2 regions of the Thalassospira sp. ER-Se-21-Dark genome follow, and region 2 is predicted to be linked to the other one. Evidence: predicted binding sites of a transcription regulator. Region 2 holds the regulator's gene; the other holds the start of a gene.
The links. The regulator LexA, encoded in region 2, represses DNA repair genes until DNA is damaged. The targets are predictions, from matches to a motif close to ATGTTCTANTTTGGTTC.
Positions count from the first base shown of each region.

Region 1: a site for LexA is predicted at 4,715-4,731, ahead of recA (recombinase RecA). Genes of this name have one in related genera too.

Region 1 is NZ_VDEZ01000005.1:288,240-298,688, forward strand. It holds gene FHI25_RS18160 (GNAT family N-acetyltransferase) at 1-284, opposite strand, end outside; gene FHI25_RS18165 (entericidin A/B family lipoprotein) at 271-414, opposite strand; gene FHI25_RS18170 (DUF1328 domain-containing protein) at 621-797, opposite strand; gene FHI25_RS18175 (entericidin A/B family lipoprotein) at 851-991, opposite strand; gene FHI25_RS18180 (hypothetical protein) at 1,208-2,260, opposite strand; gene FHI25_RS18185 (helix-turn-helix domain-containing protein) at 2,394-3,395, shown strand; gene recA (recombinase RecA) at 3,500-4,573, opposite strand; gene nikR (nickel-responsive transcriptional regulator NikR) at 4,859-5,338, opposite strand; gene FHI25_RS18200 (DUF4198 domain-containing protein) at 5,444-6,232, shown strand; gene FHI25_RS18205 (hypothetical protein) at 6,229-6,783, shown strand; gene FHI25_RS18210 (DMT family transporter) at 6,784-7,683, opposite strand; gene FHI25_RS18215 (ABC transporter substrate-binding protein) at 7,923-8,600, opposite strand; gene FHI25_RS18220 (ABC transporter substrate-binding protein) at 8,678-9,367, opposite strand; gene FHI25_RS18225 (hypothetical protein) at 9,734-10,449, opposite strand, start outside.
Region 2 is NZ_VDEZ01000002.1:880,846-891,294, reverse strand. It holds gene FHI25_RS11835 (VOC family protein) at 1-270, shown strand, start outside; gene FHI25_RS11830 (citrate synthase) at 371-1,678, opposite strand; gene gltX (glutamate--tRNA ligase) at 1,789-3,195, opposite strand; gene FHI25_RS11820 (ComEC/Rec2 family competence protein) at 3,475-5,475, shown strand; gene lexA (transcriptional repressor LexA) at 5,552-6,259, opposite strand; gene moaC (cyclic pyranopterin monophosphate synthase MoaC) at 6,421-6,900, opposite strand; gene trpC (indole-3-glycerol phosphate synthase TrpC) at 6,920-7,717, opposite strand; gene trpD (anthranilate phosphoribosyltransferase) at 7,714-8,748, opposite strand; gene FHI25_RS11795 (aminodeoxychorismate/anthranilate synthase component II) at 8,781-9,353, opposite strand; gene FHI25_RS20800 (divergent polysaccharide deacetylase family protein) at 9,627-10,449, shown strand, end outside.

The sequences.
Region 1 (10,449 bases), on a different contig from region 2:
GGATCGGTATAGAGCCCGCCCCATCCAATGATGTCGCCAGACGTGCGCAACCTTACGACCCATGGGGCAAATCCATCGCAGCGCCGGAACCATTCATGGACCAGTACGCGCTTGCGACACGCCGCAAAGCTTTCATCACACTGGGTGAACCGCATGGCATCACTATCACCAAGGAAGGCATAAAGGTCGGGGATGTCGGCCAATCTGGCCGCCGAAAGGTCGAGGCGGTCTGTTTGAAGACGGTTGGTCTGAAGATGGGCCGTTCGTGGACTAGTCGTTTGCACTGTCCTGGATCGACTTGCCGAGTTTTTCCATATCGCGACCAAACCCTTCTGCGGTTTCGCAGGCACCAAGCGCAAGGCCAAAGCCAATAACCATCAGGACGGCCAGAAGACGTTTTGTCATCGTTTCCATCTTTGCAGGATGCTCCATTCAAGTCCGGTTAACAGGCATGTCGCCTGTCTTGTTGTTTATCGCGATATTCTGGCCTTGGGCCATCCGGCTTGCAACCGTTATCGCACGCAGTGGCCGTTTGCCGCACTGAACGCAGAAAAGGACGCCAAAATGGCATCCTTTCTATAGGCATGTATGCTTCGTGCAGTCTTGCAACTGTCTGGTCATCAGACCGGCGGGCGACGGCCACGCAACGCGTTGACGACAAGCGATACGACAAACAGCACGAGGAAAACAAAGAACAAGATCTTTGCGATCCCGACAAATGTCCCTGCAAGTCCGCCAAAGCCAAGAACGGCAGCGATCAGTGCCAGAACCAAACAGAATATTGCCCAACCAAGCATGGGATTCTCCCACTATTGTTGCTTTAAGATAATGAATAACGATCGGTTACAGATCAGGAAGCGCCGTCCTGGATTGCTTCACCGGCATCTTCGACGTCTTCGCCAAAGCCTTCGGCTGTTTCACAGGCAGCAAGGCCAAGGCCCATACCCGAAATCATCAGAATCGCGAGAAACTTTTTCATCGTATTCGACATGTTCATTCTCCTGATTGATCGTGTCAAAGCTCACAGGAATTCAAACGGCGACAACCCATAATTGTTCCCGGCACTGTTCTTCCCGGTCAAATTTTCCGTCATAAAAAGTGCGACAGTCCGTTGATTTTAAATGAACTTTCCTCAATCGTGATCATTTTGGGGCACGTCAAGTGAAGGAGATCACGCTTGACCTCCTTCACATCAATACTTGCGAAATCAGGATGCCTTTGCATCAAGCGCCAGATATTCACTGATTTCATCAATGATCTGGCGGTGGATCAGGGCGCGGTCCGTACCAGGGGGATCGGTGCAGATCGGATCGCTACCTTCTTCTTTCAGTATTTCGGCGGCGTTTGGCTGACATTCGTCAAGAAATGTCAGGTGATATGCAGGCGCAAAATTTGCCGAATATGCATTTTTGATCCGCGTAACAAGATTGCTGCCAGTCGGACCAAAATCGGCAGCCGCCCATTTTTCTTCTTCGCCAAGGCCAATGAAAAGCACAGGAGATTTCACCGCTACAAGGCTTTGCTCCGTCGCTGCGAACCCCATGCCCGGTTCAATCGCAACACTACGTGTAATTCGGTCATCCCGGCTGGGAACTTGGAAGTCATTGGGCATATGATCAAGATCGACGCCTCCTTTGCGCAAAAAGTCGCAATCCTGTGCGGCATCGCCAAATCGGTCGCAATATTGCGCAAAAAGCGTTTGATCAAACCTTACCCCGATAAGATTTAGGACCGTCGTTCCGCCCAAAGAGAAGCCAATCGCAGAGATATTTTGGCGATCGATGTAAGGGGCAAAGGACGGATTTGACAGAACCTGATCAAGGGTCGCCCGAATATCTGCCGCCCGCTCGCCAATAAATGGTGTTCGGCGGGGTGAAGAATCCCCTGATGTCGTACCGGGATGGTTTAGCGCAACAACAATTGCCCCGCGCAAGGCCAGTTGCGAAGACAACCAGCCAAGTCCATCCATATTACCGCCCGAACCATGCGACAGAAGAACAAGCGGGTGCTTACCCGGTGCAATTGCCGCACCGATATAGGCGCTTGTTCCCTTCCAGATGATATTGTTGCCGACAGGTGCCTTGTAAATCACGGTATCTGCGGGATACCAGACTGAGGCCGCAATTGGCATGGAACGATGGGCAGCACGCACATCAAAACGATCATACCCGGCATAATCGGTTTGCTGTTCCGCCAGCACAGGCGATGTTTTCAGGCCTGCGAACAGACACAGCGCAAAGGCGAGATATATCGGTTTCATCACAAGGATCCTTGTCCTAAGTTGGAGTACAGAAGAAGTTCTGCCCAAAACAGGATGGCCTTGCGTCCTCGAACGGGTTTGTGGACGTCTCAAAACCGGTTTTGATACCCCTTAGGCGGAAAATTGCGATCAGATGCTTGTTCTACCTGTTCCGATGATTGTGGCGCTGGTTTTAGGGTTCTTGTTTGTCCGCGCCCTTGTCGGCCAGAAAACGCCCAAGATGCTGATGGCGCTTCTGCTGGCTGCCGCCGCGCAAAGTTTTTTGGTCGGGCTTGTTCAATATTACGGCATCGACGGGCTGAGATGGCTTCAGCCTATCACCGCTTCTGCCATTCCGGTCATGGCGTGGATGGCATTTGTTGAGGCAAGCCTTCGCGCCCGTTTACAACGCGGGGATCTGCTGCATTTTTCTTTGCCAGCACTTGTCGCGCTCTGTGTCTTCTTTTTGCCTGTCGTGATTGATGCTGTCTTGTGCAGCCTGTTTGTCGGATATGGATCGGCAATTTTGGTGATGCTTCGTCGCCAACGGGGTGATTTTGCACATATGCGTCTGACATCGGGACAGATCCCCGCACTGGTCTGGCGTTTTATCGCCATTGCACTGATCATATCAGCCATAAGCGACCTGCTGATATTGCTGGCCAAGATTGACGGGAACGATGAGATTGCCGGTGTGGTTCTCAGCGTCACCTCGTCAATCGCGCTGCTGACAATTGGTTTTCTCAGCCTGTCGCCAGACATTGCGATTGATATCGCATTGAAGGACCCGGTCGATGATAGCCAGGCCGCATTGAGTTTTGAGCAATGTCAGGCCATCATGAACGAACTCAACGCGTTACAGACACAGGAAAGGTTGTATCTTGATCCGGATCTGACCCTTGCCCGCATTTCCCGACGCATGAGACGTCCGCTCAAACAGATTTCAATGGCGATCAACACCACCACCGGTGAAAACGTGTCGCGCTATATCAATAAGTACCGGATTGAGCATGCCTGTCGCATGCTTGACGCGGGGGAAAATGTGACCAACACGATGCTTGAAAGCGGCTTTAACACCAAGTCCAACTTCAATCGTGAATTCCTGCGGATTACAGGCAAAACGCCAAGCCAATGGCAACAACAAGGCTCCACCTAGCCCCCCTCAGCCGGTAATGACAACCTGGCAGCGTGAGCAGTAAAGAAAAAGGCGGCACCCATTGTGGCGCCGCCTTTTGCAATCAGTTGGAATGATCAATCAGATCAATCGTCGTTGACCGGTTCATCTTCGCTCATATTGGTCATGGCTTCGGCGATCAGACCGGCACTCTCGCGAATGCTGTTTTCGATCTCCTTGGTCATTTCCGGGTTCTCGCGCAGGAAGCTCTTGGCGTTCTCGCGGCCCTGACCGATACGGGTCGAGTTATAGGAGAACCACGAACCGGATTTCTCGACGATGCCGGCCTTGACGCCAAGATCAAGGATTTCACCCATCTTGGAAATGCCTTCGCCATACATGATGTCGAATTCGACCTGCTTGAACGGCGGGGCCATCTTGTTTTTGACGACCTTGACACGCGTCTGGTTGCCAACGACTTCATCACGGTCCTTGATCTGACCGATACGACGGATATCAAGGCGGACAGAGGCATAGAATTTAAGCGCGTTACCACCGGTGGTGGTTTCCGGGCTGCCAAACATCACGCCAATCTTCATACGGATCTGGTTGATGAAGATGACCATGCAGTTCGAACGCGAAACAGAACTGGTCAGCTTACGCAGTGCCTGGCTCATCAGGCGGGCCTGCAGACCAACGTGCGTATCGCCCATCTCACCCTCAAGTTCGGCGCGCGGGACAAGGGCAGCAACCGAATCGACGACCAGAACATCAATCGCGCCAGAACGCACCAGCGTGTCAGCGATTTCAAGGGCCTGTTCACCGGCATCGGGCTGGGAAATCAGGAGTTCGTCGGTATTCACACCCAGCTTGCGGGCATATCCCGGGTCAAGCGCGTGTTCGGCATCGACAAACGCACAGGTGCCACCAAGCTTCTGGGCTTCGGCAACCGTGTGCAACGCCAGCGTGGTTTTACCCGAACTTTCCGGACCATAGATTTCAACGATACGGCCACGCGGCAAACCACCGATACCAAGCCCGATATCAAGGCCAAGTGAACCGGTTGAAATGGCTGAGATATCAACGGCGCTTTCCCGCTGACCCAGCTTCATAATCGAACCTTTGCCAAATGCCCGTTCGATCTGCCCAAGGGCGGCTTCGAGTGCCTTCTGCTTATCCATAGTATCCTTATCCACCAAATGCAGCGCGGTCTGAATCATTGCTCGAACTCTCTTATTCCACAGGGCCGGGTTGGATGCAACGCAGGCGGTTCCCCGGACCTATAATGCGGAACGCCACCGCTAGACTGTTTTGCCTGTTGCCGCAGCCTGCCACTGCGTTCTTATCGACAAAACAACTGAGAACATAATGCGAACATTCTCACAAAAATTCGGATGTTGCAAGTTTGTTCTCATTCCACCCTACAGAACCTTTAGAGAACAGACGCATCAACCGCCCGCCCGGCAATAACGGGGCGTGGGGTCAGTGACGGTTTGGCAATGCCATCATGTGGTGATTTTAAGATGTTCGTGCTTGTGCGCATGTCCGTGATGATCATCGCCATGATGATGGCTTTCGACATGCAGTTCGCCCGGCACGGTATAAAGCTGCCCGTGGCGCACGCCCGGCTGCGCCAGAACCTTGTCGGCAAAGGCACGGATTTCTGAAAGCCGCCCGCGCAATGTCACGCTTTCAAGGCAGGTATCATGATCAATATGGAAATGCACCGTGGAGACCGTCAGATTGTGGTGTTCGTGCTGGGTGCTCATCAGGCGTGACGCCAGCATGCGTTCCTCGTGATCATAGACATAGTTCAGAGCCGCAATCCCGACCCCGTCGGCATTGTCTTCAAGCTTGGTGTTCTGAAGCTTTTCACGGATCAGATCTCGAAATCCCTCGGACCGGTTGGTATAGCCGCGGTGATCAAGAAACGCGTCAAACGCCTCCATCAGATCGTCTTCAATCGATACGGTCACGCGGGTCATTTTGACTACCTCTCACAATCAACGGCTTGACGAGTATGATCTTTTTTGAAAAGTTCACACCCGCACATGGTTCTTCCATAAAAACAATTTCCCAAAGGAACGCAAATGTTTCAACCAAAGTTCGCAACCAGCATGGTGATTGCTGCCGCAACGCTCCTGATCGGTCTGTCGGCAAACGCCCATGAATTCATCGCAAGCCAATCGCCTGCAACGGCGAAGCCGGGCGAGAATGCGACACTTATCCTTGATTCGACCCATCAGTTTGGCCTTCCGGAAGAAGCAGAAGGCGTAAATGATGTGCGCGCCACGCTGATCACCGCCGATGGCACGAACGACATTGCGATTTCCCAAAATGACAACGCGCCCAATCTGATCGGTACGTTTGAAGTGCCCGATACCGCAGCCTGGATTTCCGGCCATCGTCTGGGTGTTGTCTGGTCGCAAACCCCCGATGGCTGGCAGGCTGGCGGTGCCGACGAGCATCCCGACGCCATCGCATCGACCCGCTACGAAAAGTTTGCCAAGCTTCTGGTGGGTACCGAAGGTGCTGCCGATTTTGTTACCAAACCACTTGGTAATGCGCTTGAAATCGTGCCGCTCAGCGATCCGCGTGACACCAAGGTCGGCGAGGATGCCGAATTCCAGATCCTTTTGAACGGCCACCCGTTGACGACCTCGGTTCTGGCAACCTATGCCGGATTTACCGAAACACCGTCCTCCTGGGCCTATGCGACCGAAACGCTGAGCACCGAGGCCGGCAGTGGCATTGCCAAGGTCCGGGTATCGGCCCCCGGTTTGTGGATTGTGCGTGTCGCAGCCGACATGCCCGATGCGGAGGAAGGTGTCGGCAACCACAACATCCGCGCGACCCTATCATTCGCCGTTGATGAATGATGATGGCACGGATCGGCTTTACATATTTATCGGTTCTGGTGGCCCTGCTGATTGCAGGGCCATTGGCCGTCCCTGTCCCCGCCCATGCCCATGGCGCTGGCTGGCAGGTCGAAGATAGTGCCAATACAAAGACCTATGGTTTTCGATATACCGACGGATCCCCGATGGCCTTTGCCGAGGTGGTTGTCACAACCAAGGACGGCAAGGTCTGGCAAAAGGCGCGCACGGACCGGATCGGTCAGTTTTCGCTTGGGCTTGGCAGCACATCGCCACAAGATGCGCCGCGTGAACTCCACATCAAGGTGGCCGATGGCATGGGGCATGTTGTGCAATTGACCTATCAGTTAACCAATACCACTGCCGTTCCGGCGGCCGCCCAGAAAGCTGCTGGCACGTCGGCAACGAGCGCAACGACCATCCAGGGCACGCCCGCACTGTTTGATTTGCCACTTTGGGCAAGCATCCTGTTTGGCTGCAGCATCCTCGCCAACCTGTTTGGCGGGCTTATGCTTTGGCAGCGTCGCCAGATGGCTCGGAAACAGTCGAACTGATCAGGGCATGAACAGCAAGGTCACCCCGCCAAAGGCAAGGAAGGTTCCGATTACCGCCTGAATGCCAACCGGCTTGCGCAAGATCAGCCCTTCATAAACGATCAGAATAACCGGCGGCAGCGCCATCAGGGTTGAGGCAATCCCGACATTGGCATTTTGAACCGCCAGCATTGAAAGCCACACACCGATTGCGGGCCCGACAAGCGCGCCTAGCAACAGCCATTTGCCAACATCCGGCGCGATACAGGCCGTAACAGTCCGACGCACCCGGCCAAGGATGACCGCCAGTCCCCACATGGCAATCACGGCGACCAGCGTTCTGATCCATGTGGCGGAAAGTGCTGAATAGCCATCAATCAGGGCATATTTCGCCGTGATCAGATTGGCAACCTGCCCGACCGCGCCGCCAAAACCAAACAGAATGCCAATGGTGTAATTGCGGCCCTCAAGCCCGATCGGGCGGCCTTTTTTGCCAAGAATGACAATCAAAACACCACCCACACCACAGGCGATCCCAGTGATTTCAATCGGGCGCAGCGTTTCATCAAACAGGACCCAGGCCAGAACCGCGCCCATGATCGGAACGGTCGACATCAGCAACATCGAAAGCCGCGCACCGATCAGAACAAAAGCCTGAAAAAGCATGGCATCGCCAATCACCAGCCCCAATACAGACGAAAGCGACAACCAGCCAAGCTGTTCCCACGTCACGGCATTCGGCCATGGCTGGCCCTGAAGGATCCAATGCAAAATAGTCAGACAAAAGATCGAACAGGCCAGACGCCCGCGATTGACCGTCTGCGCCCCTGCCTTGCCGCCGATATTGGAGAAGATCATGCTGGAACTCGCCCAACAGAGCGCAGCACTAAAGGCAGCAGCCTCGCCAAAAAGGGAAATCATGGGGCGCGTTTCCGAGAGAGTTTGTCTGTCTGGCTTTAACACCAGTTATGAGTGCAGGTCGTGGTAGCGCATACCTGCCTCCGTCATACAGCGGAGTTTTACGTCATTTGCAATGGCTTTTATTACCTTACAAAGACGCAAGCGCCCTTAAGCCCACACGTTTTCCGTCCACAAAATGGCAGACGGACAGATCAGATTATTGTCTTAAGAACACAAGGCAGGCGGGACACGTTTGATCTTCATTGATCGTAGGCATTAAGAGTCTGAAAATCAGATTGAGTCAGCACACGGGTGATCTCTGGCAAATATTTTTCGTTCTTCTTCGAAAGCCAAAGATAGGCGTGCCCCTGCCTGACCACCGTTTTTGTCGCAGACGCCAATTGCGCTTCATAATGTTTCAGGTTGTTGCTTTCGATCAGAAACGCATCAAGACGACGCCTTAAAAACATATCAACGACAATGTCGTATGATGGCAAAAATATCCGGTTGATATGCCCGCCGGCAGCCTCCGAGGACCATTTGGTGCCACGACGAAGGCCCAATGTCACGGCACCAAGATCATCAACGGAGTTGATCGCCGGGTCAGAGGTTACCAACACCCCCTCACCAGAGATAAGCGGGACCGGAACCATCACTGCCTTGGCGCCAACATAAGGCGCAAACTCCGGCAACCTTGGAAAATCACCATCAATCTGACCACTCAGAAGCAGCGCCTCTGAACGACTTGCAGGCATATATTGTACTGAAAGGCAGGGGTCATGACCGGCAAAGATGTGTTCGAGCTTTTCACCGACTTCTCTGCCGATGGCGTCTTCAAGACCAGCCAATTGCAAGCACGGTAGTGCTCTTACTGAAATTGGCTGCCATATGACTATCACAAGAGCAATCAATACACTGGCGGTACCGAACAACCGCATACAGCGGACTCCAAGCCTGATCTGGATACATTAGAAAAGATTATATAACTTCAACCTATCAGTTCAGCTCGCGAAATTCACGATTTTGTTTCGGTTTCCATTTCCGGCTCAAGTGCAGCCCGAAAAAGGTATGTTCCCCGATCGAATTGCGGCAACAGGGCCTCGTATTCCTTGCGCAGCCAGCTATAGGTCGTAAGGGTTTCCAGTTCGATGGTGCGATAGCCATCCGGCACCCCTTCGGTCTGATTAAGCGAGAAATCGTCAATCAACAGACCATCCAGCCGCCCAAGACGGAGCATGCGCAACATCATCCCGGCACCCCCGGGTACGGTGACGATATCAGCAAGACCTACCAGTTCCTGTTTGCCGTGGTCATCGCCCAGCCAAACGCCGATTTCCTTGTTTTTAAGATCACTGAGTGATTTCACGGTGTCGTCAGCCGTGATCAAAAGGCTTTTGGGACGTCCAACAACCACCGCCCCGGAAACAAGCGGCACACCAGCCGATTGTCGAATGGTTTCGCCGCTGGCAAAGACACCATCGATTTCGCCCCGTTTAAGCGAAACAGCGGTGCGTTTGTTTGGCAACCAGACGGGCTGCACACATAACCCGGCCTCTGCCATGGCGGCACGGTAGCGTTCGGCAGAGCGGACATGATCGGCCATCTCCGGCAAGGCAATCTTGAGACAAATTTCTTCGTCTGCCTTTGCCGAGGGCAGCAATTCAAATGACAGGAAAAGTGCTGCCAGAAAAATGACAGCGAACATACACGATCGAACGATCGCATTGGGCTTGCGAAGCGCCATAATATCACCCCCAAGGCAACATCTTCCCGGTGTTTGCGGGACATGTTGCGAGCCTACCTGATCTGCCCGCCGTCATTAATTGCGGTCGGGTCATTTTCATTGTTCTTTGGTTTCGGCTTTTGCCGTTAGGGAAAACTATAAGTGCAATCCAAAAGCGCGTGCAAGCGCCTGTTTGCCGATCGTTTAAGGCAAACGTATAGGTCGCACTGCAGCATTATGCGACAGAAACAAAGCCAAGCTGGCGGGGCGCCAAAGCCGATTTGACAGCGCATTGCAGCACTCAGCCGCAAAGGCGGAAACGCCCTTTGGCCCAAAGTTTGATGCGGCTCAGGAGGGGTCCTTGCGCAAGGCCGCTATCTTTTCCCGGAAGAGGACGGTGCCATTATCAAATTTCGCCATCTGTTCGGCATGTTCGGCCCGAAGGAAGCTATAGACGGCGAGATTGGCAACAGGGATCGCAACAAACCCTTCCGGCGCACCACCCTGGCTACGCAATGAATAGTCATTGAGCAAAATACCATCCAGACGCCCTTTCACAAGCATCTCCATCATCAACTCTGGACCACCGGCGATACGCACAACGTGGTCATAATGTTCAAGAAGATTTTCTGACCAGCCCGTTCCCAACCAGACACCGATCTGTTCAGACGTAAGCTCTGACAGGGTTTTGGGGCCATCGTTTTTAACGACAAACATACCATCGGGTTTCCCCAAAATAACACTGCCGCGGATCACAGGCGTTTCGGTCGTCTTTCCATATGTTTCAAGCATGGCAAAGACGCCATCAATCTGTTTATGGCGCATTGCCATGAACGTCCGCGCATGGGGCATCAAAACAGGTTCGACACAAAGACCGGCATCATTCATTGCCGCCTGATAAATGTCGTGTCCGGTATCGCCAATTGTGGCTTCGGGGATGGCAATGCGCAGGCATGGTTGCTTTGCCTTTGCGCCGGGCAGCATGGCAAAGGAAAGCAAAAGCGCCGCCAAACAGATCAGTGTCAGAGCAAAGCTTCGTAAGAACGTGTGCAATTGAAAGCTAG
Region 2 (10,449 bases):
GCCCCGGAACTTGAACTGACCTATAACTGGGACCCGGAAAGCTATTCCGGTGGGCGCAATTTCGGGCACCTGGCCTATGAAGTCGACGACATCTATGCGCTTTGTCAGAAACTGATGGATGCTGGTGTTACCATCAACCGTCCGCCGCGTGATGGCCGCATGGCGTTTGTTCGTTCCCCGGACGGCATTTCCATCGAGTTCCTGCAAAAAGGCGAAAGCCTCGCCCCGGCTGAACCGTGGGCCAGTATGGAAAACACCGGCAGCTGGTAAGCCCGGAAGATATAGTGGGGCAGGTTAAAGTTGCCTCACAAATACAAAAAGGCCCGGAAAATTCCGGGCCTTTTCTTTGATCTGTCGATGTCGATGCGGCTTAGCGCTTGTCGACCGGAACGAACGGACGTTCTGCAACACCGGTAAACAGCTGACGCGGACGACCGATTTTCTGAGATGGATCTTCGATCATCTCTTTCCACTGGGAAATCCAGCCAACGGTACGTGCAACAGCGAACAGCACGGTGAACATGCTGACCGGGATGCCCATCGCCTTGAAGATGATGCCCGAATAGAAGTCGACGTTCGGATAGAGTTTCTTCTCGATGAAGTACTCGTCTTCACGTGCGATGCGTTCCAGTTCCTGGGCAACGTCCAGCAGCGGGTCGCTGATGTTGAGTTCTTTGAGAACTTCGTGGCAGGTTTCCTGCATGACTTTGGCGCGCGGATCGTAGTTTTTGTAAACGCGGTGACCGAAGCCCATCAGACGGAACGGATCGTTCTTGTCTTTTGCTTTTGCAACATATTCCGGAATGTTTTTCACATCGCCGATTTCATTCAGCATGACCAGAACGGCTTCGTTTGCGCCGCCATGTGCCGGACCCCAAAGGGATGCGATACCAGCCGCAATACATGCAAACGGGTTAGCACCCGAAGAACCGGCCAGACGAACGGTCGAGGTCGACGCATTCTGTTCGTGGTCAGCATGCAGGATCAGGATGCGATCCATTGCCTTGGCCAGAACCGGATTGACTTCATAGTCTTCACACGGGTTGCCAAACATCATCTGCAGGAAGTTTTCTGCATAACCGAGCTTGTTGTTCGGATAACGGAACGGCTGACCGATGGAATATTTATATGCCATCGCCGCAATGGTCGGCATTTTCGCAATCAGGCGATAGGCCGAAATCATCCGCTGCTTCGGATCGTTGATGTCGGTGCTGTCATGATAGAACGCGGACAATGCGCCAACAACGCCACACATGATCGCCATCGGATGCGCATCACGGCGGAAACCGTTATAGAAATTGCGCATCTGTTCGTGGACCATGGTGTGCATGGTAATATCATTCTCGAACTTGGCTTTGTCGGTGGCATTCGGCAGCTCACCATAAAGCAGCAGATGGCAGACTTCGAGGAAGTCGGCATTTTCTGCAAGTTCATCAATTGCATAACCGCGGTGACGCAGAATACCAACGTCGCCATCAATATAGGTCAGTTCCGACTGGCAAGAGCCGGTCGAAGTGAAGCCCGGATCATAGGTGAAATATCCGGTTTCAGCATACAGCTTGCGGATGTCAATCACAGACGGGCCTACACTGCCCTCAATCACCGGCATCTCGAACGACTTGCCAGTGGCATTGTCGGTCATTGTCACGGTGTGGGAAGTCTTGGGATTAGATGCCATGACTATTTTTCCTTCCCTGTTTGAACGAACACGGTTTCAAGTTGTGTGCAGCATAATGCTGCGGCGCACAAAGCGCAAACGGGTTATTAGTTTTTCTTAATTCGCTGTTGTTATGCATCAAAATGGCGAATGCGTTTCAGCGTTTGGGTTTTGCCAAGCACAATCATTACTTCGAAAATGCCTGGAGAAGAGTTGGAGCCTGTAAGCACCGCCCGCAAGGGCTGCGCAACTTTGCCAAGCTTTAACTCAAACTTATCGGCAATGGCACGAACACTTGCGTCAACGTCCTCTTCGGTCCAGCTATCGAGCGCTTCAAGACTGTTGGCCAGTTCCTTGAACAGACCTTCAGGTGCACCATCAATCAGGGACTGGGCTTTCTCGTTAACGGACGTAATGCCATCGGTAACGTAGAAAGCCGAAGAGTCGGCGAGCTCGATAAGAGTCTTGGCCCTTTCTTTAAGGCCTGCCATGCCGTTGATCAAGATTTCTTTTTGCGACGCATCAAGCGCATCGACGCCAATTTGCTTGGCAATCAGCGGCGAAATCTCGTCTGCAAGGCGTTTGTCATCGGCCTGACGCAGGTAGATGCCATTAAGGTTGGTCAGCTTTGCAAAATCAAAGCGCGCAGCCCCTTTGCCGACATCGGTGATGTCAAACCATTCAATTGCCTGCTCGGTCGAAATGACCTCATCATCGCCATGGCCCCAGCCAAGACGCAGAAGATAGTTATTCAATGCTTCGGGCAAGAATCCCATTTCATCGCGATAGGCATCAACACCCAGCGCGCCATGGCGTTTAGACAGCTTGGCGCCATCCGGACCATGGATCAGCGGGATATGCGCAAAGGTCGGAACATCCCAACCCATGGCATCATAAATGACTTTCTGACGGAATGCGTTTGTCAGGTGGTCGTCACCACGAATGACGTTGGTAACACCCATGTCATGGTCATCAACCACGACTGAAAGCATGTAAGTTGGCGTTCCGTCGCCGCGCAGGATGACATAATCGTCAAGCTGCTCATTGCCGACGCGAACTTCGCCCTGCACCTGATCATTGATCACGGCATCGCCTTCCTGCGGGGCCTTGACGCGGACTACCGGTTTGACACCTTCCGGCGCCTCGGACGGATCGCGATCACGCCAGGTGCCGTCATATTTCATCGGACGGCCTTCTGCGCGGGCTTTCTCGCGCATGGCGGTCAGCTCCTCGGGGGAGCAATAGCAATAATATGCCTTCCCGGCATCAAGAAGCTGTTGGGCGACTTCTGCATGGCGGTCGCGACGGGCAAACTGGAAAGTCGGCTCTTCGTCTGCGGTCAGGCCAAGCCAGTTCAAGCCGTCAAAAATGGCATCGACAGCCTCGGGCGTTGAACGTTCACGGTCGGTATCTTCAATCCGGAGCAGGAACTTGCCACCGGTATGTTTGGCATACAGCCAGTTATAAAGTGCGGTGCGTGCGCCGCCGATATGCAGAAACCCGGTCGGAGACGGGGCAAAACGGGTAACAACCGTCATTCAATCTATCCGTTATTTGGATGTTGTCGCTTGTCCTGAGGACTTTTGGCGTGCAGGCTATAGCACAAATGACACGCTGTTGCACCACAGCGGATGTTAGATAGAAACTATGCGGCAGGCGGGCTATTGGACATTCGTCGTACGGCGACAGGTAAAGTTAAATTAAAACAATTGTTTGTGGGGTTTTTCTCACAAATTAATTTTGTTGTAACAAGCCAAAGAAATAAATGGTTTCTGTCCTCGGTTATCTTCTTTGGGTTGGGCTGTGCCGGGTATTTCTTGCTCCCTGCGCGTATCGGGATTGGTCAAATTGCTCTGGCGGTGATTCTGCTGTGCTGCGGTTTCTGGATGTCGCGGCGGCTTGCCACTCTGGCCTTCACGTTTCAGCTGCTTGCCAGTCTGGCGTTCGGGGCTTTGACAAGTACCATCCATACTGAACTTGGCCCGGATAATATCCCGACAAAAACGCTCTATACGACCGAAGTCACAGGCACCATCATTACGCTGGAACCGCGGAATGGACGCATCCGCGCCACTGTCCAGCCGTCCGAGATTGTCGGCATTGCCCAAGACCAACTGGACTGGAATGTAAGGCTCAGTTTCTTGGGCGATAGTGCGCTTTCAATTGGCGATCAGATCCGTGCGAACGCACGTCTCTTTCCCTTGCGCGCACCTGCTGTTCCCGGCGACCCGGATTTCTCACGCAACCTCTATTTCAGCAATATTGCCGCATCCGGCTTTGTCTTTGGACGACAATTCGAAGTTCTGGAAAATAAAAAAGACATAAATAACAATGCTTTGTTGGTGGGTATTGAAAGGGCGCGTCAATATATCTCAAACGTCATCAGCGATGAAATGACCGGCCCCGAAACCGGCATTGCCAAGGCACTGATCATTGGCGAACGCGGTGAAGTGGCCCCGGATATTGCCGATAACCTTCGCAAATCCGGCCTCGCGCATCTGTTGGCGATTTCCGGTCTGCATATGGGGTTGCTTTGCGGGACGGTGTTTTTCCTGATCCGGTTCGGGTTGGCCGCCATTCCATCAATTGCCTTGCGCTATCCGATCAAGAAATGGGCGGCGATGGCGGCCATGCTGGCAGGGCTTGTCTATCTCGGATTATCCGGGGCGACCATTCCGACCCAGCGCGCCTTTGTTATGTTACTTGTGGTTTGGCTGGCACTGCTGCTGGATCGCCGTGCCATATCGCTGCGCCTTGTGGGTGTTGCCGCGATCGTTGTTTTGATCCTTCGGCCTGATGCGGCACTTGGGGCCAGTTTCCAACTCTCCTTTGCCGCCGTTGGCGCTCTTGTTGCGTTTTATGACGGGCCGGGGCGGCGCTGGCTTGATCGGCAGGGGATGCTGTCCTGGTATGAGCGTGCTGGCCTTTATCTTGTAGGCTTGCTGCTGACCGGCCTGATCGTGACGGCCGTAACAGGCCCGATCATCGGTTATCATTTTGGCCGGATTTCGATGCTCGGTGTCTTCGCCAATCTGGTCGCTATTCCGGTCATGGCATTTTGGGTGATGCCCTGGATCGTTGTGACGCTGGCGCTGATCCCGATTGGGTTATCGGGGCTCTCACTTGCCGCGATGAAGCCCGGATTGACGGTGCTTTTGGAAACCGCCGAACTGGTTGCCGCACAGGACTGGGGGCTTTGGTATGTTTCGGGCCTTGATATGCTGGCGGTTGCCTTGGGGCTGTTTGCCTTGGCCTGGATCGTCATCTGGCGCGACAAGGTGATGATCGTGCCGGTTCTTCCGGTGATTTTTGCCGCCATCATCTTTCAGGCACTGCACAAAGAACCCGAAATCCTGATATCAGGCGACCGCGAAAGCTGGGCGATCTATGATCCCGATGCCGGTATCCTGCATACCTCATCGCGGCTGAATGATTTTCAAAAAGGCATCTGGATGAGCCGCTTCGGCATTCGCCCCGAACAGGAAAAAAGCCGCGTACAGGCCTGCCAGAACGACCCGTGCTCCGTGGGTGTTAGCGCTAACATCGTTCAGTCACGGATCATTGTCGCAAGCCGTATTACCAATCCGTTTTATGCCTGCCGCAACGCTGATATCATTGTCAGCCTGAAAACAGATCTGCCAACCACCTGTCAGGCCTCCGGCGCGCGCATGGTCATCGATGATGATGTTCTGTGGTGGCAGGGCGGTGTTGCGATCAAGCTGGCCTCGAAGCCAGATGAAAAGCCTGTCATCAACACCGTCCGTGCGGAAACCGGCAATTGGCCCTGGATCGTCATCGGTGGCAGAGCAGGGCGCTAAGAACCTGATCGCACACAAAACAAAAACGCCCGGGCAAAAGCACCGGGCATTTTTGTATGTAACCTCGCGCAAGCAATCAGTACTGACGCAGCAGCCCGACCAGACGGCCCTGAATGCGCACGCGATCTGGAGACAGGGCGCGGGTTTCATAGCGTGCGTTGGCCGGTTCCAGCAGAACTTCACCACGCCCGCGTTTCAGGCGCTTAAGCGTTGCTTCGCTGTCATCGACGAGTGCCACCACAATCGTGCCGTCATGGGCCTGTTCGCAACGTTGGATCAGGACGGTGTCACCATCCAGAATGCCAGCATCAATCATCGAATCCCCCGATACTTCAAGGGCATAGTGATCACCGGCGCCAAGCAGGGCCGCCGGGACCTGTACCATGGTCGTTTGATCGCGAAGGGCCTCGATCGGTGTACCGGCAGCAATCCGGCCATAGAGTGGTAAGCCAACGGATTCCCCGGCTTCCGAGAAGGCGGTTGGCACCGTGGTTGGTCGATGCGCGGCCTTTCGCACACTGGCAAGCGAGGTCACATTGTTTGGCGTTTCCGGCGCGTCATCATCGCTGTTTTCCGGAAGTCTGACGACCTCAAGCGCGCGTGCACGATGGGCAAGGCGGCGGATAAAGCCGCGTTCCTCAAGGCCTGTGATCAGGCGGTGAATGCCGGATTTGGATTTAAGGTTCAGGGCCTCCTTCATTTCATCGAAAGATGGCGAAATCCCGTGATCGCGAAGGTAATTGTCTATATAGACCAGCAACTCATATTGCTTGCGCGTCAGCATGTTATTTCCCGAACCTGTAAAAAGAACAAAAAGGATACACAGATGTTCTACTTTAGTTCTTTTTGCGGGTCAAGCGGCTCTGTGCGATTTGACGGAAAAACCGAATAATCGCCGTGATCCTTCAAAAAATGTGAATAATCGGCGGTCTGCGGGGCAGGAAGCTAGTCCGCGACAAAGGTACCCGATTTGCCACCTTCTTTTCGGGTGACCCGCAAATCGGTAATCCTCATACTTTTATCAACCGCCTTGCACATGTCAAAAACCGTGAGTGCTGCGACCGAGGCAGCAGTCAGGGCTTCCATCTCGACACCGGTCTTGCCGGTTGTCTTGCAGGTGGCGGTGATATCGACCGCATCGGCCCCCTCGACAAGTTCCAGATCGACGGTGACAGAAGTCAGGGGCAGGGGATGACAAAGCGGGATCAGATCGGGGGTCTTTTTCGCCCCCATGATCCCGGCAAGCTGGGCGATGCCAAGAACATCACCCTTTTTATGGCCCCGCTTGGCAATCAGCTTTGCCGTTTCGGAAGACATCAGAACCCGTGCCTTGGCAATGGCGGTGCGCGCGGTTTCTGCCTTGGCCGAAATATCGACCATCACCGCGTTGCCACCGGCATCAATATGGGAAAGCTTGTCTGCCATTGGTTCTGTCCAGTATTGATCAGGCCGCAAGGCCGAGCAGGTTGCGGGTGGCGGTTGCGACGTCGTCCTGGCGCATCAGGCTTTCGCCGATCAGGAAACACTCAGCGCCGACCTTTGCCATGCGGGCCAGATCATCAGGGGTAAACAACCCGCTTTCAGCTACCAGCAACCGATCATCGCCGACCATGCTTGCCAGTTCCTCGGTCGTGGTGAGCGAAATTTCCATGGTTTTGAGGTTGCGGTTGTTAATCCCCAGCAAACGTGACTTGAGCTTGAGCGCACGTTCGAGTTCCGGGGCGTTGTGCACCTCGATCAAAACATCCATGCCAAGGCTGTGCGCGGCATCTTCAAGCTCAGAAGCCAGGCTGTCTTCAAGGGCTGCCATGATCAGAAGGATGCAATCAGCACCAAGTGCACGTGCCTCGGTAATCTGATAGGGATCAACCATGAAGTCCTTGCGAAGGGCCGGAAGATCGACCGCCGCACGGGCCGCGACCAGATAGCTGTCATCGCCCTGGAAATAGGGTATGTCGGTCAGAACCGACAGGCAGCTTGCCCCGCCGGCCTTATAGGCCTTGGCGAGTTCCGGCGGATTGAAGTCCGGGCGGATCAGTCCCTTGGACGGGGATGCCTTTTTGATTTCGGCAATCAGGCCATAACGGCCATCGGCAACACTGGTTTCAAGCGCTCTGATAAAACCACGCGGGGCGGATTGCGCCTTTGCCTCGGCCTCCAGGGTGGCAAGCGTCTTGCGCTCCTTGCAGGCCGCAACGTGATCGCGTTTGTCGTTGCAGATTTTGGCTAGTACGTCGCTCACGCCGGGGTTCCTTCGTTGGTAATCTTCACAAGCCCTTGCAGGGTTTCGGCAGCCTTGCCGCTATCAATGGCGTCCGCGGCCTTTTTGATGCCGTCGGCCAGATCGCTGGCAATGCCGGTCACCACAAGAGCCGCCCCGGCATTCATCAGAACGATGTCGCGGTACGGGCTTTTCTTGGCGGCCAGAAGGTCGGTAATCGCCCTGGCATTGACATCAGCATCGCCACCCTTGAGATCGTCAAGCGTTACGGTTTCAAGCCCGAAATCGCCCGGATTGATTTCAAAGGTGGTGACGGTACCATCCTTGACCTCGGCAACATAGGTCGGGCCGGTGGTCGAGATTTCATCAAGGCCGCTGTCGCCATGAACAACCCATGCATGCACCGATCCCAAACGGTTGAGCACATTGGCAATCGGTTCGACCCACTGTTTGGCAAAAACGCCAAGAACCTGACGTTTGGTCTTGGCCGGGTTGGCCAGCGGTCCCAGCAGGTTAAAGATGGTGCGTGTGCCCATTTCAACGCGGGTCGGCATGACGTGACGCATCGCCGAATGGTGACGGGTCGCCATCATGAAGCAAAGATTGATGTCGCGAAGCGCCTTTTCCAGAAGCTTCATATCGGCATCAAGATTGACACCAAGCGCCATCAAAACATCGGCAGACCCGGATTTCGACGATGCGGCGCGGTTGCCGTGCTTGGCAACGGTGGCGCCCGCGGCGGCAGCCACAATCGCAGCCCCGGTCGAGATATTATAGGTGCCACTGCCATCACCACCGGTGCCGCAGGTATCGACCGCGTTTTCCGGGGCAATGATGCCGGTTGCCTTTTCACGCATGACACGCGCGGCACCGGTGATTTCATCAACGGTTTCGCCGCGAATGCGCAAGCCCATCAGGAAAGCCCCCATCTGCGATGGCGTTGCCTGACCGGACATCAGCACGTTAAAGGCCGCCTCGGCCGCGCTTTCGGTCAGTTTTTCGCCATCTGCGACTTTGGCCAGAATTGGCTTCAGATCATGATCAGTCGACATCGGGTCTTCCTTGGTTTGCGGTCCGGTGCGAATTACGCACCGGTATAGTCGATAAAATTCTTAAGCAAGGCGTGGCCATGTTCCGAAGCGATGCTTTCGGGATGGAACTGGACACCATGAATTTGATGGGTTTTGTGACGCACGCCCATAATAAGACCATCTCCGCTTTCGGCCGTTATTTCAAGGCTGTCGGGCAAAGTTTCGCGTTCAATCACCAGCGAGTGATAACGGGTGGCTTCAAACGGGCTGGGCAGGCCTTTAAAAACGCTGCTGCCGGAATGCTTCATCGCATCGGTCTTGCCATGCATGCATTCGGGCGCACGGATCACCTTGCCGCCAAAGGCCTGACCGATCGATTGATGACCAAGACAGACGCCAAGCAATTTGACCTTGCCTGCGGCAGCCTTGATCAGATCAAGGCAGATGCCGGCCCGTTCCGGATCGCAAGGGCCGGGCGAAATCACAATGCCTTCGGGATTGAGCGCCATGGCCGCATCCACGGTAATCTCGTCATTGCGGCGCACTTCGACCTCGGGGCCGAGTTCGCGCAGATAGTGCCACAGATTGAATGTGAAACTGTCGTAATTGTCGATGAGGAGATACATCGTCGGATGGGCCTGTGTACATTAAGGTCGGCAGAGAATAAACGCCCTTGTCGCTACGTCAAGCAGAAGCAGAGCAAGGGTTTTTCGCGATCTAAATGCACGTTGGTGCTCAGTCGTTAATGTTCTTTAACCGGGTGCTAACCAGAGGCGTTTTAAAAACGTGAAAACACAAACCGACTTGATCGGTGTATAATCACAACATGGGAAGCGGTCGTTCAGTGAACGAAACAGCCGCTACGAGCATCCCAGCCAACGAATACTGGAGACCACAGCGTGGCACGCCGGGCAACCCGGGCACCGACCGCCAAACGTAAAAAGGCGGCACCCAAGAAATCCACTCGTAAAAAGACCGCCCCGAAAAAGAAATCGGGTGGCATTGGTCGCCTGATGCTGGGCGGGGCCTTTGTTGCGGGTACGCTGTCGGCCATTATTGCCGTTGGCAGCATGCTTGAACTTGATCGTGCGTCGGATGAATTTGGCCGCGCAGCGGATCAAAGCGCACCGAATTATGCCCTGGCCGAGCCGGAACCGACCCCGAAACTTCGCAAGGATTACAAGCTTTCGGAAAATACCAATGTTTCCGAGCGTGGACGCACGGGATATCTGGTCGGCGAAAATAACGACACGACGCGATCCACCGGGCAAGGGGGGCAGGGGCTGACGGACTTTGTGCCGGCACCTGTCGCACGCAAACCAGACCAGGGTGGGGATATCCTTCCTGGCGACAGTGGCAATGATGTTCCGATGGCAACCGTTGGCCCGACAAATCAGCCGTGGCAGAAATATGCCGCGCTGACACAGGACACTGGTGACAAACCGGTGATTGCGATTGTGATTGATGATGCCGGGCTTGATCAGCCGCGCACCGCCAAGACCGTCGATCTGCCGGGGCCGATCACAATTTCCTATCTGCCCTATGCCCGTGATTTGCAGGCACAGGTCAATGCCGCGCGCAAGGCCGGTCATGAAGTGATGCTGCATATGCCGATGGAACCATCGTCGGCTGCGGTCGATCCGGGGCCGCATGCGTTGCTGGCAAGCTATGACCGCCAGACCATCCTCAATGAGATGTTCTGGATGCTGGATCGGTTTGATG